DNA from 2 places in the Lysinibacillus sp. BS3 genome. Region 1 is predicted to be linked to the other one. Evidence: riboswitches for the same ligand, from Rfam matches in the RefSeq annotation. Region 1 holds a riboswitch; the other holds the start of a gene.
The links. A riboswitch is a leader RNA that binds a small molecule or an ion and turns the genes downstream of it on or off. The one in region 1 is predicted to bind FMN.
Positions count from the first base shown of each region.

Region 2: another riboswitch for FMN. It lies ahead of AAJG31_RS07340 (ECF transporter S component); the one in region 1 lies ahead of tnpA (IS200/IS605 family transposase).

Region 1 covers NZ_CP154860.1:1,176,861-1,184,055, reverse strand. Annotated here, with positions in the region: gene AAJG31_RS06190 (DHA2 family efflux MFS transporter permease subunit) at 1-267, opposite strand, end outside; gene AAJG31_RS06185 (YibE/F family protein) at 633-1,409, opposite strand; gene AAJG31_RS06180 (YibE/F family protein) at 1,406-2,530, opposite strand; FMN riboswitch at 2,751-2,876, shown strand; gene tnpA (IS200/IS605 family transposase) at 3,098-3,574, shown strand; FMN riboswitch at 3,725-3,850, shown strand; gene ribE (riboflavin synthase) at 4,050-4,688, shown strand; partial or broken gene ribB (3,4-dihydroxy-2-butanone-4-phosphate synthase) at 4,713-5,339, shown strand; gene ribE (6,7-dimethyl-8-ribityllumazine synthase) at 5,358-5,840, shown strand; gene AAJG31_RS06155 (spore germination protein) at 5,979-7,195, shown strand, end outside.
Region 2 covers NZ_CP154860.1:1,408,569-1,415,763, forward strand. Annotated here, with positions in the region: gene AAJG31_RS07325 (methyl-accepting chemotaxis protein) at 1-987, shown strand, start outside; gene AAJG31_RS07330 (STAS domain-containing protein) at 1,026-1,412, shown strand; gene AAJG31_RS07335 (sodium-dependent transporter) at 1,982-3,328, opposite strand; gene AAJG31_RS07340 (ECF transporter S component) at 3,548-4,135, opposite strand; FMN riboswitch at 4,354-4,539, opposite strand; gene AAJG31_RS07345 (RNA polymerase subunit sigma) at 4,683-5,969, opposite strand; gene sigX (RNA polymerase sigma factor SigX) at 5,966-6,499, opposite strand; gene AAJG31_RS07355 (ATP-binding protein) at 6,578-7,195, opposite strand, start outside.

The DNA of each region.
Region 1 (7,195 bases):
TATAGTACCGATTATCGAAAAGAGTAAAGACGCCATAAACATTTGGCGAGTAGTAAACTTTTGCATTAAAATGCCTGTTACAGGTACTAAAATGCCTAATGTGAGAAAGTATCCTGTTGCAAGCCATTGGATGGTTGTAGCGTCCACATCGAAGAGCAGGCTTAGCTCTCCAAGTGCAATATTTAATGCTGTCTCACTAAACAATCCTACAAAGCCAGCTACTAAGAGAGCAGCCATAATCGGACTTGTTTTTATTTCTTTATTCACAGTAAAAGCTCCTTTAATAAATGTTAGACGATCATAGGAGATTAAAATACAGAATATTTAGAAATTAATAGACGAATTTCTAGCAATCTTTTATTTTCTGCACAATAAAATGACCATGACGATGTTATCGTGATGTGGATTATCAGCGATCGTTTTTCCTATTAGCCAGTACACCTCCACGATACTGGCTTTTCTGATTTTTACTATAGCAAAAAAATTTTCTCGAATGTAAGTATTAATTCTAGCTTCATCTATACGATTTCACAATTTGGACAAACATTTTTGACATAGCATTCATTTTTTGAATGAATTAGAGGAGAAACGACGAGCACCTATCACAAATGCATGATAGGTACTGGTAATTTTTATAAAAGTTTTTCTGTTTTTTCGCGTGTTCGAATTAAATAAAAGGCATTGATGCAGGCGGCAATCGGAATAATCAATGCAATGCCGATTCCTGCACAAAAAATGGTTGTCATTTCGGCACTAAAAACCTTGGAGTTAACAATTTCCCCAATCGAATAGGAGAGGTCCTTGAACCAGATTAATAAGCTTAAATAGCCACCAAAGAAAGCAAAAAATAACGTATTGGTATAGGTTCCTAATATATCTCTTCCTATGCTTAAGCCAGCTGTAAATAATTTTTTTCTACTAATCGAAGGATTGCGATAAAAAATCTCATGCATAGAGGTAGCGATGGAAATGGCTACATCCATAATGGCACCTATCGTACTCATAATGATGACTGATGCACCAATCTGCACAAAATTAACACCAATGTAGAGAGAAAAGATGCTGATTTCTTCAGTTGATTCTTCGCCAAACCCTTGGATCATCGACTTTTCCGTTACAAAGGTAATAAAGAGTAGTAACACACCTATCGTCACCATCGTCGAGATAAAGGCTGTAATGGTTTTACTGTTTGTTTTATTGATATAGAAAAGACTAATACAGCTAATGACCGTACAGGCAATAAACGTCAAGATGATGGGGCTATTTTTAGGGTTTGTCATTAAAAAAATGGTGACAAAGAGCACACCAAAGTTTAGGAATAAAGAAAGAAATGAGCGTATCCCCTGTCTACCGCCGACAAGTACCATTAACACGAATAATATAACTGCTAATAAGACGACAACATTCATCCTTGAACCCTCTTTCGATTAATGAAAAATATAGCGGTATACTGACTGATAGGAATCGTAAGGACAACACCAATACCCCCTGCTAAGGCACGGGCTAATTCTAAAGAAAGATTTAAGGACAATGTAAGCCCTAATGTGGAAGAATTTTTTAAATAGAGAATAATCATAGGTATGGAGCCGCAAAGGTAGGCAAAGAATAAGATACTTGTAATGGTACCCATAATATCTTTACCGATTTCATGTCCCGAAGATTTAAGAGCCTTGACAGAGATTGTAGGATCTTGCTCGTATAAAGCAAAAATTGAGGAAGCCATTGTAATAGAAACATCCATTACTGCCCCAAGTGAGCCAATAAATAAACCTGCCATAAAGACAGTACGATAAGGACGTGTTAAAAATTGCATTTCTTCATAACGAAGACCATTTTCACCTGTCAACCACATTACAATAGAGCTTATGATAAGCGCTATAACAGTGCCTAAAAGTGTGGACACGATGGCTACATATGTTTTTGTATGCAATCCACTAATAAGTAGTAGCGAAATAATCGTAAATAGCAGGGCGCAAATGCCGCTGACTAATAACAGGCTTACGCCCCCATGCTTCACATAAAGATCTAATGCGAATGATAAAATCACAGCATTGACACTCAAACTAATGATAGAAAATAAGCCTTGTCTTTTACCTACAATAAGTAGGGCAAAAATAAAAATCCATGCAATCATTACCATGGTTTGATCTCGTTTTAAATCGAGAATGGTTCCTGTTAAAACAGATTGTGTTTTGCGATCATCTAGCGTGACAAAGATTTCATTGCCTACATGGTATTCTTGATCAAAAGCACCAGACGAAGAATAGTCATTCGTCAAATGAATGGATTGCCCCTTATGCTGACCATTTTTGATAATGGCCATAATCTCCTGTGTAAACAAAAAATCCTCATTTTCATACATATCTGTCATGGGTTCTGATGCTGTTACATCCACTTGCGTTATTTCCGCTATCGGTCGATCATAAAATTGTTCGTTATGATGTACGAAAACGATCGAAACCCCACAACAGAGTGCTAATAGGGCATAGAAAATAGCTTGTTTAAAAGGTATATTTTTAAAAAATGTCAAGTAAATGACCTCCAAACTGCTAGACTGAATAGTCACTTGTAAAGGAACGTTTTTTTGATGAAGAAGTTCCATAAACAGGTTAAATGTCATCATTTTAATAATATCTTTTACATTTTTCAAGTCGAGTCAGAGCTGTTTAAAATTTATGCTTCGAAAAAAATTTAAAAAGAAGGATGGATAATATAATAAAATAGTGTTATCGTAAGACTAGCTAAATAAAAATATTCTTCGGGGTAGGGTGAAATTCCCGATCGGCGGTGATGAAGCAATTCAAAGTCCGTGAGCGCAAGCTGATTTGGTGCAAATCCAAAACCGACAGTTACAGTCTGGATGGGAGAAGGGTAAAAATGCGAACTTTTTAAATTGATACTAATTTAGAAGGTTTATTTGACTATGCATTTATTACAAAACTTCCCAATCATCTTGTGGGAAGTTTTTTTGTATATTTTGAAAACCCCTTGCTATGCGAGGGGTTCCAAAGAGCTTCTAGCTATGGACAAGAAAAAAACCCCAGCCGTACAATGAAATCAGGTCTGGTCAACCGACTTCGTACGAAAGGGGCTCCAAATGGATAATAAAAGTTTAGCACACACGACATGGAATTGTAAGTATCACATCGTCTTTGCGCCAAAATATAGAAGGCAGATTATTTATGGACAAATCAAAGCAGATATAGGTAGAATTCTTCGCCAGTTATGTGAAAGAAAAGGAGTAGAAATCATTGAAGCCACAGCCTGTCCTGATCACATTCATATGTTGGTGAGTATTCCACCAAAAATAAGTGTTTCATCGTTTGTGGGTTATTTGAAAGGGAAGAGTAGTTTAATGATATTCGATCGGCATGCGAACCTGAAATACAAATATGGAAATAGGAAGTTTTGGTGTCGCGGATATTATGTAGATACAGTAGGACGAAACAGAAAAATCATACAGGAATATATAAAAAATCAATTGCAAGAGGATATACTTGAGGATCAAATGACCATGAAAGAATTCATTGATCCATTTACAGGAGAAGAAATACAAGCAAAAAAGCGAAAATAATAAAACCACTTTAGTGGTAGCGTGAAAACGGAGTGCGGTTGGCGGACCTTTCAGTGTGTCTTTAGACATGGGCCAGTACCCCAGCGTTTCACGCGTAGAGCAAACCACCAGTTAGACTGGTGGTTCTGATTTAGCTACAATCGAATAGAAGATGTTCTTCGGGGTAGGGTGAAATTCCCAATCGGCGGTGATGAAGCAATTCAAAGTCCGTGAGCGCAAGCTGATTTGGTGCAAATCCAAAACCGACAGTGATAGTCTGGATGGGAGAAGAACGAATGAGATGACGGTCTATGAAAAAATTGTTTTCAAATAGGCTTATTTGTTGATGTCTTATACTCCCAAAACCCCTTTGATGTAAAGGGGTTTTTATTTTTTATTGCTAACGAGAGAAGGGAGAAGGATAAGGCACAAAAACAGGTGGATCAACTTTAAAAGTAAAGGATAGAAGTGCTAATAAAGTAGAGTAGGTGATGGAATGTTTACAGGACTTGTAGAGGATATTGGTATCATAAAAGCCGTGCAAAGCGATCGGGACAGTATGGAAATTACGGTTCAATCAGCTAAGATAACGGAGGATGTCAAGCTTGGTGACAGTATAGCGGTCAATGGAGTTTGTTTAACAGTGACAAATTTCACACAACAGCAGCTTACGATGGATGTTATGCCTGAAACAGTCAAAGCAACAAATCTACAGCAGCTGGCAATAGGCGATTCTGTTAATTTGGAGCGTGCCATGCCTGCTAATGGACGATTTGGTGGCCATTTTGTTGCTGGTCATGTTGATGGAGTCGGCAAAATTTTGCGAAAACGTCCAGTAGCAAACGCCGTTTATATTGATATCGAAATGTCAGAGGAGCTAACCAACTTTTGTATTCCAAAGGGTTCCATAACAATTGATGGCACAAGCTTAACCCTTTTTCATGTTGAAGCCAATAGTGTCACAATTTCACTTATTCCTCATACTTACAAAGAAACCGTTTTAGGTATGAAGAGGGTTGGAGCAATCGTTAATATCGAAACCGATTTAGTTGGAAAATACATTATAGGGCAATTAAAAAAGGGGCAAACAACGCCAGCTATTACAAGAGATTATTTAGCACAACATGGTTTTTAAATCACAGAATAGGAGTTGATCATCGTGCTACATTCAATTGAAGAAGCCATAGAGGATTTAAGGCAGGGCAATATGATTGTGGTGGTTGATGATGAGGATCGAGAAAATGAAGGAGATCTTCTGGCACTCGCTGAATTCATCACACCAGCAACAATCAACTTTATGGCAACCAATGGTAGAGGTTTAATTTGTACGCCGATTTCGCAGCAGCTTGCACAAAAGCTAGATTTATATCCAATGGTTCAGCACAATACAGATAACCATCAAACCGCATTTACGGTAAGTATCGATCATGTAGAAACAACGACAGGGATTAGCGCCTTTGAGCGTGCGCTAACGATACAAAGAATGATAGAAAAGCAAGCTAAGCCAACTGATTTTCGTCGACCAGGCCATATTTTTCCGTTGATTGCGAAAGAGCAAGGAGTGCTGGAACGGAGAGGGCACACGGAGGCCACTATTGATCTAGCGAAGCTTTGTCATAGCGTACCTGCAGGTGTTATTTGCGAAATTATGGGTGATGATGGGCACATGCTTCGGTTTGAAGAACTAACAAATTACGCTGCACATCATGGCTTAAAAATGATCTCGATAGAAGCATTGGTTGCTTATCGTAAACAATTATCCACTAATAAAACTAAAATTTCTATGTAAAAAGGAGAAGGAACAATGGGTCAAACATTTGAAGCACAATTAATTGGAACGGATTTGAAAATTGCAGTAGTAGTGGGTCGTTTTAATGAGTTCATTACTAGCAAATTATTGGATGGGGCAATGGATGGTTTAACTCGTCATGGGGTTGATTCTGCATCTATTGATGTTGCATGGGTGCCAGGAGCTTTTGAAGTTCCTTTTATAGCGAAACAACTGGCAGAAACGAAGAAATATGATGCTATTATTGGTTTAGGTACTGTTATTCGTGGCTCTACAACACACTATGACTATGTTTGTAATGAATCGGCAAAAGGCATTGCCAATGTGTCATTGTCAACGAATGTACCTGTTATTTTTGGAATTGTTACTACCGAAAATATTGAACAGGCAATTGAACGTGCAGGAACGAAATCTGGTAATAAAGGCTATGATGCTGCAATGTCTGCAATTGAGATGGCAAATCTAAAGAAAATGATTGGATCAGGACAATTTGAATAGTCGTCACAACATTTGTTTCTTTGAATATTTTGAACAACCATGGGAAAAATATGCTTAAGTGTATTTATTGAAGGTGATTGTTTTCATAAATGTACTAATCTTGAGCTGGCTCAGTAGGAGATGAGAAGTATTTCATCAATGGAACAAATTAATTTGAAAATGTTGAAATCACTATTTCAACGCTCTGCTGATGTGATTTTCCAACAATATAATTTTCAGCAATATACAGTACATTTGATAACTTGTGATGCAATGGTCAATGAGCAAATACTTCAAACTGTGGTTGTTCAACGTGTTCAATCTTTGTTAAGCAATGTCACTGAGGACATGCTAGAGGAAGAAATTGAACAGCATTTACACATTCCCTATTTACAAAAGATTTTATCGAAAGAGGATGCGGTAACTAGGGTCTATAAAGGCCATGTTTTACTGTATTTTGAAGAAAATCAATTACTTTATTCTAGTGATATTTCAAAAAGACCCAATCGAGAGCCTGGGGAAACAACATTAGAACTAGTAGTAAAGGGACCTAGAGATGACTTTATTGAAGATGTTTTTATTAATATTGCTTTATTAAGAAAACGATTACCGACTAATTCTTTTAGTGTAGAGACATTAGAAATTGGTAAGCGTTCTAAAACAACCGTAGCCATACTATATATGGAAGACATTGTGAATTTAAATATGCTGGAACAAATTCGACTTCAATTACAAAAAATTGACACGGATATTGTTATCAATGGCGACTTATTAATGGAAAAAATTGAAAAGACAGCGACAGTTCTTCCAAGACATGATTATACAGGAAGACCTGATTTTGCTATGCAGGCCTTAATTAGAGGAAGAATACTCTTAATGATTGATGGTGTGTCCTATGCCATAATTACACCTGCAAATATTATGTTGCTCTTTAAATCAGCAGAGGATAATGAGTACCCACTCATTGTTAGCTCGATGGAACGATTACTCAGAATTGTCGGGATATTAATAAGTATGCTACTGCCAGGTTTTTGGCTTGCATTGACGACATATCATCAAGAACAGCTTCCATTTCTACTACTTGCTACGGTTGTAGAATCGAGGTCAGGATTGCCCTTTCCAACCATTCTAGAAATTTTAATGATGCTATTTATGTTTGAATTGTTTCGAGAGGCTAACTTGCGCCTTCCTAGTGCAATCAGTGGCTCAGTTAGTGTGGTAGGGGGACTAATTATTGGGGATGCAGCGATTAAAGCAGGTGTTACAAGCCCCTCAATGATAGTTGTGATTGCCATTTCTAGTATCGCTGCATTTACATTGGTCAATCAATCCTTTGTGACGGCTATGAGTATTTTTCGATTAATCATTATTATGGC
Region 2 (7,195 bases), 230 kb from region 1:
GATGAAATCGCTGAATTAGCACGCGCATTTAGTAGTATGAAAAATCATTTAACAGAGACGATAAAAATTGTGGCTGGTAGTGCACATCAAATTGCAAAGTCATCACACACTTTGGCAGAATCATCACATCAAACAAGTGAAGCATCTAATCAGATCGCACTAACAATGAATGAAATCGCCGTTGGTACTACCACTCAATCTGATCAGGCTGAACGAATAGTTTCAATGATGCAAAAAACGCTTGAGGAAGTATCAAAGAGCTTACAAAAAGCTGAAATCACTTTAAATAGCGCTATCGAATCCACTCATATCGCACGTAAAGGAGAAGAAGCCATCAATGAAGCGATTATGCATCTAAGTGATGTTACGAAAACAGTGTCTTATGCAACAGATTCTATCCAAAAATTAGGCAAGCGCTCTGAAGAAATTGGTGGTATTATTACCGTTATCACTGGCATCGCAGAACAAACGAATCTGTTAGCACTAAATGCGGCCATCGAGGCAGCACGAGCAGGTGATCAAGGGAAAGGTTTTGCTGTCGTTGCATCAGAGGTTCGTCAATTAGCTGAACAGTCAAGTTTAGCAGCTGGACAAATTACTAATCTTATTAATGATATCCAAGCGGAAACATCTGTGACCGTACGAACAATGGAAAGTAATTTACTAGCTGTCGAGGAGCAAGTAACGATCATCAATAAAGGCGGAAGTGCCTTAAAAGAAATCGTGGAGAAAGTTGTCGAAACTGAAGAAGGTGTCGAACAAATGAAAGTGGCATTTACACATGTTAACGACAACTCCCTAGATGTGCAACAAGCCATTCAAGATATTTCTCGCATCATCGAGGACGCTGCAGCAGCTACAGAAGAGATTGCCGCAACCTCAGAAGAGCAATATGCGACTGTTGCCGAAATTACACAAAGCTCAGATGAGTTATCATCAATTGCTGATAAATTACAAAATGAAGTGAATAAATTTAAGTTTGAATAAATCCCCAAACAAGAAAAGAAAAATGGAGGCGCTATAGGATGAATCAGAAGAAAATTGCAATGAATATTGACACAAAGGCTGATTATATTGTGATTGCGTTTACAGGCGATTTAGAATACGGGATGATTGAAGAAATAAAGTCAGAGCTGCAAACACTTAGCTTAGACACAAAACACGGATACATTATCGATATGCAAAGGGTAACAAATATTGATAGTACTGGATTCGGTATGATCGTTAATTTTGCTAAGAAGGTGTCTGTAAAAGATAAGAAAATCGCCATTATTGTCGTCGATGATTTCATTCGCAACTTATTCGCTATTTCACAGGTTGATAAAGTATTCCCTATTGCCGAAAGTGAAGAACAAGCAAGGAAGATTATTAAAGAAGATTGGCTAGGTGAGCTATCACTTAACGATTATTAATCTCTATAATCATAATAAAAGGTGTATTCCTATTAGACGGAATACACCTTTTTATGTTGTTAAAAAAAGAAGAAGTCAACGGTAGAAATAGCAACTTTGCAAGGCGAGAGGTTGATTTCCGTTCCGCCAGCGTCCTTTCCAGGGGGGCGTCCGATGAGCCGCTAAATCCCATAGGAGTGACGCTATCAACCATTCTCCAAAGTGTCTTTACCTCATAGTAGCATAGTGATCAAATCACCCATTATCTGGATTCTTAGAGGGGATAGGCTCTTATTTTCAATGCGGTGAAGTGCTGAGTGACAACACCTCTTCATAAAGAGTAATGAACTCCTTTACTTTATTTGAAAACCTTTACTAAAAAGATTGAGATTTTTTGGGTTGGTGTGGAAGGCTTCTTGACTCCCGTGGGTTAACGAGACAGGTGAGCCCCTACACGGAGGAAGCTGCTAGCACTCGCCCACAGGAAAGCAAGTAGCCTTCAATAGAAATCCATTTCTACCTTTCTATTGGCTGTTATGTTTTTAACACTAAGAGAAGGTATTTTTCCTATGGCAGAATATACCTTTTCTTTAATACTGCAGTAGCATATTAACAAACACAACTAGAATGATAATCGGTACAACAACTAGCATTAACATACGATATGTCGAATAATAGCCTTGTCCCATTTGACTACCCGTTAGCAATTCTCTCTTCACAAAATCTTTATCCACTACATAGGCAATAAAAATAGCAATGAATAAATTCCCTAGCGGAAGCATGATATTCGACACTAAAAAATCGGTTGCATCAAAGATACTTTTCTCAAAAATCATTATATCCGATAAAACACTCGAAGAAAGTGCTGCTGGAATAGCTGCAATAAATACGACTATACCAAGTAAAAGTGTCCACATTGGACGGGATTTCTGACTATGCTCCATAAATGCCGCGACGATAATCTCATATAAACTAAATGATGACGTTAATGTAGCAAATAAAAATAGCAATAAAAACATGGCTAAAAACACTTCACCAAATGGCATTTGACTAAATGCTGTTGGTAGCACCATAAATAGCAAACCTGGACCCGCTGCTGGCTCTAAATCAAAGGCGAACACAACAGGGAAAATCGCTAAACCTGCTAAAAATGAAACAAGCACAGTTAACAGCACTACAGAACCCGCTGAATTCGGAAGACTGACATCTTTTTTTAGATAAGAGCTATATGTAACTAAACAAGAAAAGCCTACTGCTAACCCAAAGAACGATTGCCCTAGGGCTTCTAATAATGCCTTACCCGTAATATTCGAGAAATCAGGCCATAAGAAGAATTTTACCCCTTCCATTGCCCCATCTAATGTAACTGCACGCACAACAAGGACAATGAACATTATGAAAAGTAACGGCATCATCCATTTATTGGCCTTTTCAATCCCATTTTGTACACCTAATGAAATCACAAGTACGTTGGCTAATGTAAACAACACTAGACCAACTAGCGTAATCCAAGGCGTGCCTATAATTTTTCCAAATAATTCAGTTGGATCTACTGCTGGATCAATTACCGCGCCAGCTACACCTAGCCCGCTATAAATAAAGATCCAACCTCCAACTACGCTATAAAAAGTTAATAATAAAAAACAGCCTAGCACGCCCATTCGACCAATCCAAGCCCAGCCTGGCTTAGTTGGAGCAATTTTTTTATACGCTGTTACAGCCTCGGATTGTGTACCACGTCCTAAAACATACTCGGACAATAACATCGGTAGTCCTATTAACAAGGTAAATAACACAAAGATAAGGAAAAATGCTCCTCCACCACTTTGTCCTGTTACATAGGGAAGTTTCCAAATTGCCCCTAGTCCGATCGCCGCACCAGCTGATGCTAAAATAAAACCTAATTTACTAGACCATTGTCCTTTTTTTCCACTCATCTCTTCAAACTCCTCAAACATTCTAAACTCTTCTCTATTTTACATGAAAATATAGCTTTCGACTAGGTTATAATTATAAAGTACTAGTTAGCTTTTTTACCCCATTACTTTTTTCTATATTTATCCGTTAGTTTTGCCTTTCTATTCTTCACACCTTTCCCTATCCATCATTCCTTCCAACAAAAAACCTCAGGTATGTTCACCCGAGGTTAGTAAAAATTATTTTGTTATATAGATAGAACGCTGGCGGTCGATCCACTTGCGCATAGTTGTAAATAAAAACGCCATAATAGCCGTTAATAAAATACCTTTCACAATGTTAAATGGTAAAATCCCAGCGATAATCATTTTATAAAGTGAGTCACCTACAACAGGTTCCATTCCTAAGAAGTATGTGTACATCGGTAAAAATACTGCGTAGTTTAAAATACTCATCCCTACTGCCATTACGACTGTTCCAGTCGCTAAACCTCCAACAAGACCAGCAATTGTTTTAAAGCGATTAAAAATAAGGCTTACAGGCAAAATAAATAAAATACCTGTTGCAAAGTTGGCAATATGACCTACTGGCACACCTGTTGGCGTTCCAGAGAAAATCCAATCCAATACATTTTTAAATAATTCTACTAAAATACCAGCTACAGGCCCCATTGTGATGGCTGCTATTAATGCAGGCATATCACTAAAGTCGACTTCCAAGAATGCTGGGAATGGTGGAATTGGGAAATTAAAAAGCATTAATAAAAACGAAATACTGCTCAGCATGCCAATCGTAATAAACGATTGAAGTTTAACATTTTTCTTCATAGAAAACTCTCTCCTCTTTGCTGATTCAATCTCGCAAGAAGAAAGGTGACGATCTTTCAATTGTTAGCACGAAAAAAACCCTTATGCATAAAGAGCACAAGGGAGAAAGGCATGACGAATAGGCGTCAATTTAAACTATTTTTGAGCACTGTTTAAAAAGCCATACAAAAAAAGCGCTCGGTCATAGTTTATTTCATAACAATGAATGACGATCGTACCTCCATCTTCTCCCATCCAGACTTTAACTGTCGGCCTCGGAATCACACCAAGTCAGCCATGCAAATAAATTTGCACAGGTCGCGGGCTGAAGAGCGAAGCATAAACCATTCGAGTTAATGGAAACATTAACGGTTCACCACTCTATTACCGCCGGTCGGGATTTTCACCCTGCCCCGAAGATGAATCATATTATTTTATACTACAACCTTACTATAATTAATTATTAAGAAAAAGTAAATAGTTCTGCTTAAAAAATTCCGATTAGATTTGTAAGTATTGTAAAAATGGAGCATTCCATGTTACAGGAATGCTCCATTTTTGATTTTGACTAAGGCATATATTGTTTATTTGGCCCCACAGGCTTTGGCAAATACGTTTTTAAATCGAATCCTTCCCAGCTTTCTTGGACCACATTATCCAAGCGTAATTGTTGGTCAAAGCTAGCAGCAGTTAACATCATAGCTTCAATCAATTGGGTAGCGCGAATTGGCTCCATCGATGCTAAATCTAAGGGAATATCGAATGTTACGACTACACCTTCTGCTTCCTCTTTCACGGTATATGTTACATTTTCAGGAACCACTGTTACATAAACATCATCATTTTTGTTTTTCATTAGTGTAAGTGCCTCTGTAACATTAGCAAATGTTTGACGGAAATCTGGTGACAGATATTCTGCCCCACTACCATCTTGGTATAAATAATAATTAAAATGCTTGGCGTTTGTTAATGACATAGCTTGACTTGGCTCACCCTCCTGAGAAAACTCATAAGGTGTGCCATCTTCATTTTGAATCTCAACTTCCGTATATTCAGAATCCGAGAAGGTATCCTCTAAAGTCCCTTTGTACTCATTAACGGTAGCTGATGCAACATCATAGTCATTGTCCTTTGGTAATACGTGGACAAGCTTGTCTTCCTTCTCCTTCAGTTCACCTTTAAAAGGATGATAATCCGTAAACCCTTTGGCTTCTTCATCTATTTGAGGAGCATATTTTTCATACATCTGTAGGGTAGAAGGCTTTTCAGTTCCAAAATCAGTTGCTACACGCTCATTTGGTATCACATATGTCATTGGAACACTTTCTGCATCGCGTCCTGCCAAACCAATACGGAAAACGACAGCATCTTTCACATCTTCCTCATAGACAGACGACCGTAAAGATAACATACGCTCATGCTCCGATACAATACTGGATTGAAGTGCCTCATCCTGGGTAGCTGCCTCTTTAGCAGAACGATCTTCCTGTAACGTAGAGTAATTAGCCGTTTCTGGCGTACTAGCTAGATCTTTTTGGCTAGCGTCATTATTCATGAACATGAAGCCAACGAGTACCGTTATCGCGAAAACTGCTGCTACACTCGTAAAAATCGGCATTTTTCGGAACTTAAATCGTGATGGTCGTTCATCTTGTATTAAAGATTTACTTTCTTGTTGTGCTTCTTCATTCTCTATAGGTTGTTGTATCGCTTCTTGTAGGTGACTATTATCCTGCAAGCGAGCATCTGCCATTAACCGATTTAATATTTCTTCTTTTGAACGGCGGTCAGAAAGCTTAGGGGCATTGTTCAAGACATGTTCAAGCTGTTCATCATCAAATGGCTTATGCGTCATTGCCGTTTCGCCTCCTGTTCTCTAATCGGCTGTAGCTGTTGCCTTAAAAATTTAATGGCTCGATGCTGGGTCGTTTTTACCTTAGCTTCTGTCCAATCTAGTATTTGCGCTGTTTCTGCAATCGATAAATCTTGAAAATAGCGCATAATAATGACCATTTTTTGGTCTCCTGTACAGTTTTCAAGTGCTGATTCTACCTGCATAAATTCATCACTGGCCTGTAGCATATCTTCCGGTGATGGCGTGGTTGAATGGAGCTGTTCCGTTTCCCAGTCAAAGAAATCATGTGAATGCTTTTGACGTACAGCTTGCTTTCTAAAATGATCAATTGCTACATTTTTAGCAATAGCAAATAGCCAAGTTTTCTCACTACTATTGCCTGCAAATTGATCGTATGAGCGCAACACTCGTACATAAACTTCATGTGCTAAATCTTCGGCAAGTGTACGGTTTTTTACTAAATATATTAAAAACTGAAACACGTCTTGGTGATATGCATCGTATAGTCGATGGAACACGGAGTCATTCAAAGCACTCCACCCCCGTTCTATAATATTTGTCGTCTTACATTCATAGAAGTTACAGCCAATTAATAGCAATACTTGTTATTAATCGAACGGTAAATAAAACGTGAAGGTCGTACCCTCTTTCAACACACTGTCTACCATAATATTACCTGAGTGTGCCTTCACAATATTTCTAGCAATGGCTAAGCCGAGACCAGTTCCACCCTTGGAACGAGTACGTGCCTTATCTGCTTTATAAAAACGTTCAAAGACATAGGGTAAGTCCTCTTGAGGAATGCCATGTCCTGTATCTTGAACAGATATTTTAGCAAATGTCGGCTCCTGCTCTACTTTTACAGTCACAGACCCTTCATCTGTATGTCTCAGGGCATTGTCAACTAAATTTGTAAGCACTTGTTCAATGCGATCCTCATCTATATTAATCATGGCCTCGTCATTAAATTCACTCTCAAACAGCAGACGAACGTGCTTTTCTTTTGCTACCTGTGCAAATTTTTGTGTAATACGTTCAAAAGTAGAATTAATTGGTAATTCATCTTTATAAAGAGTCATATGCCCTGATTCCATACGTGCCAAATCTAATAAATCTGTCACAAGGCGACCCATTCGCTTCGATTCATCATAAATAATTTTGGTAATCTCATTTCGCTCTTCCTGATCCTGAATAAAATCGTCATCCATTAATGCTTCTGAGTAACC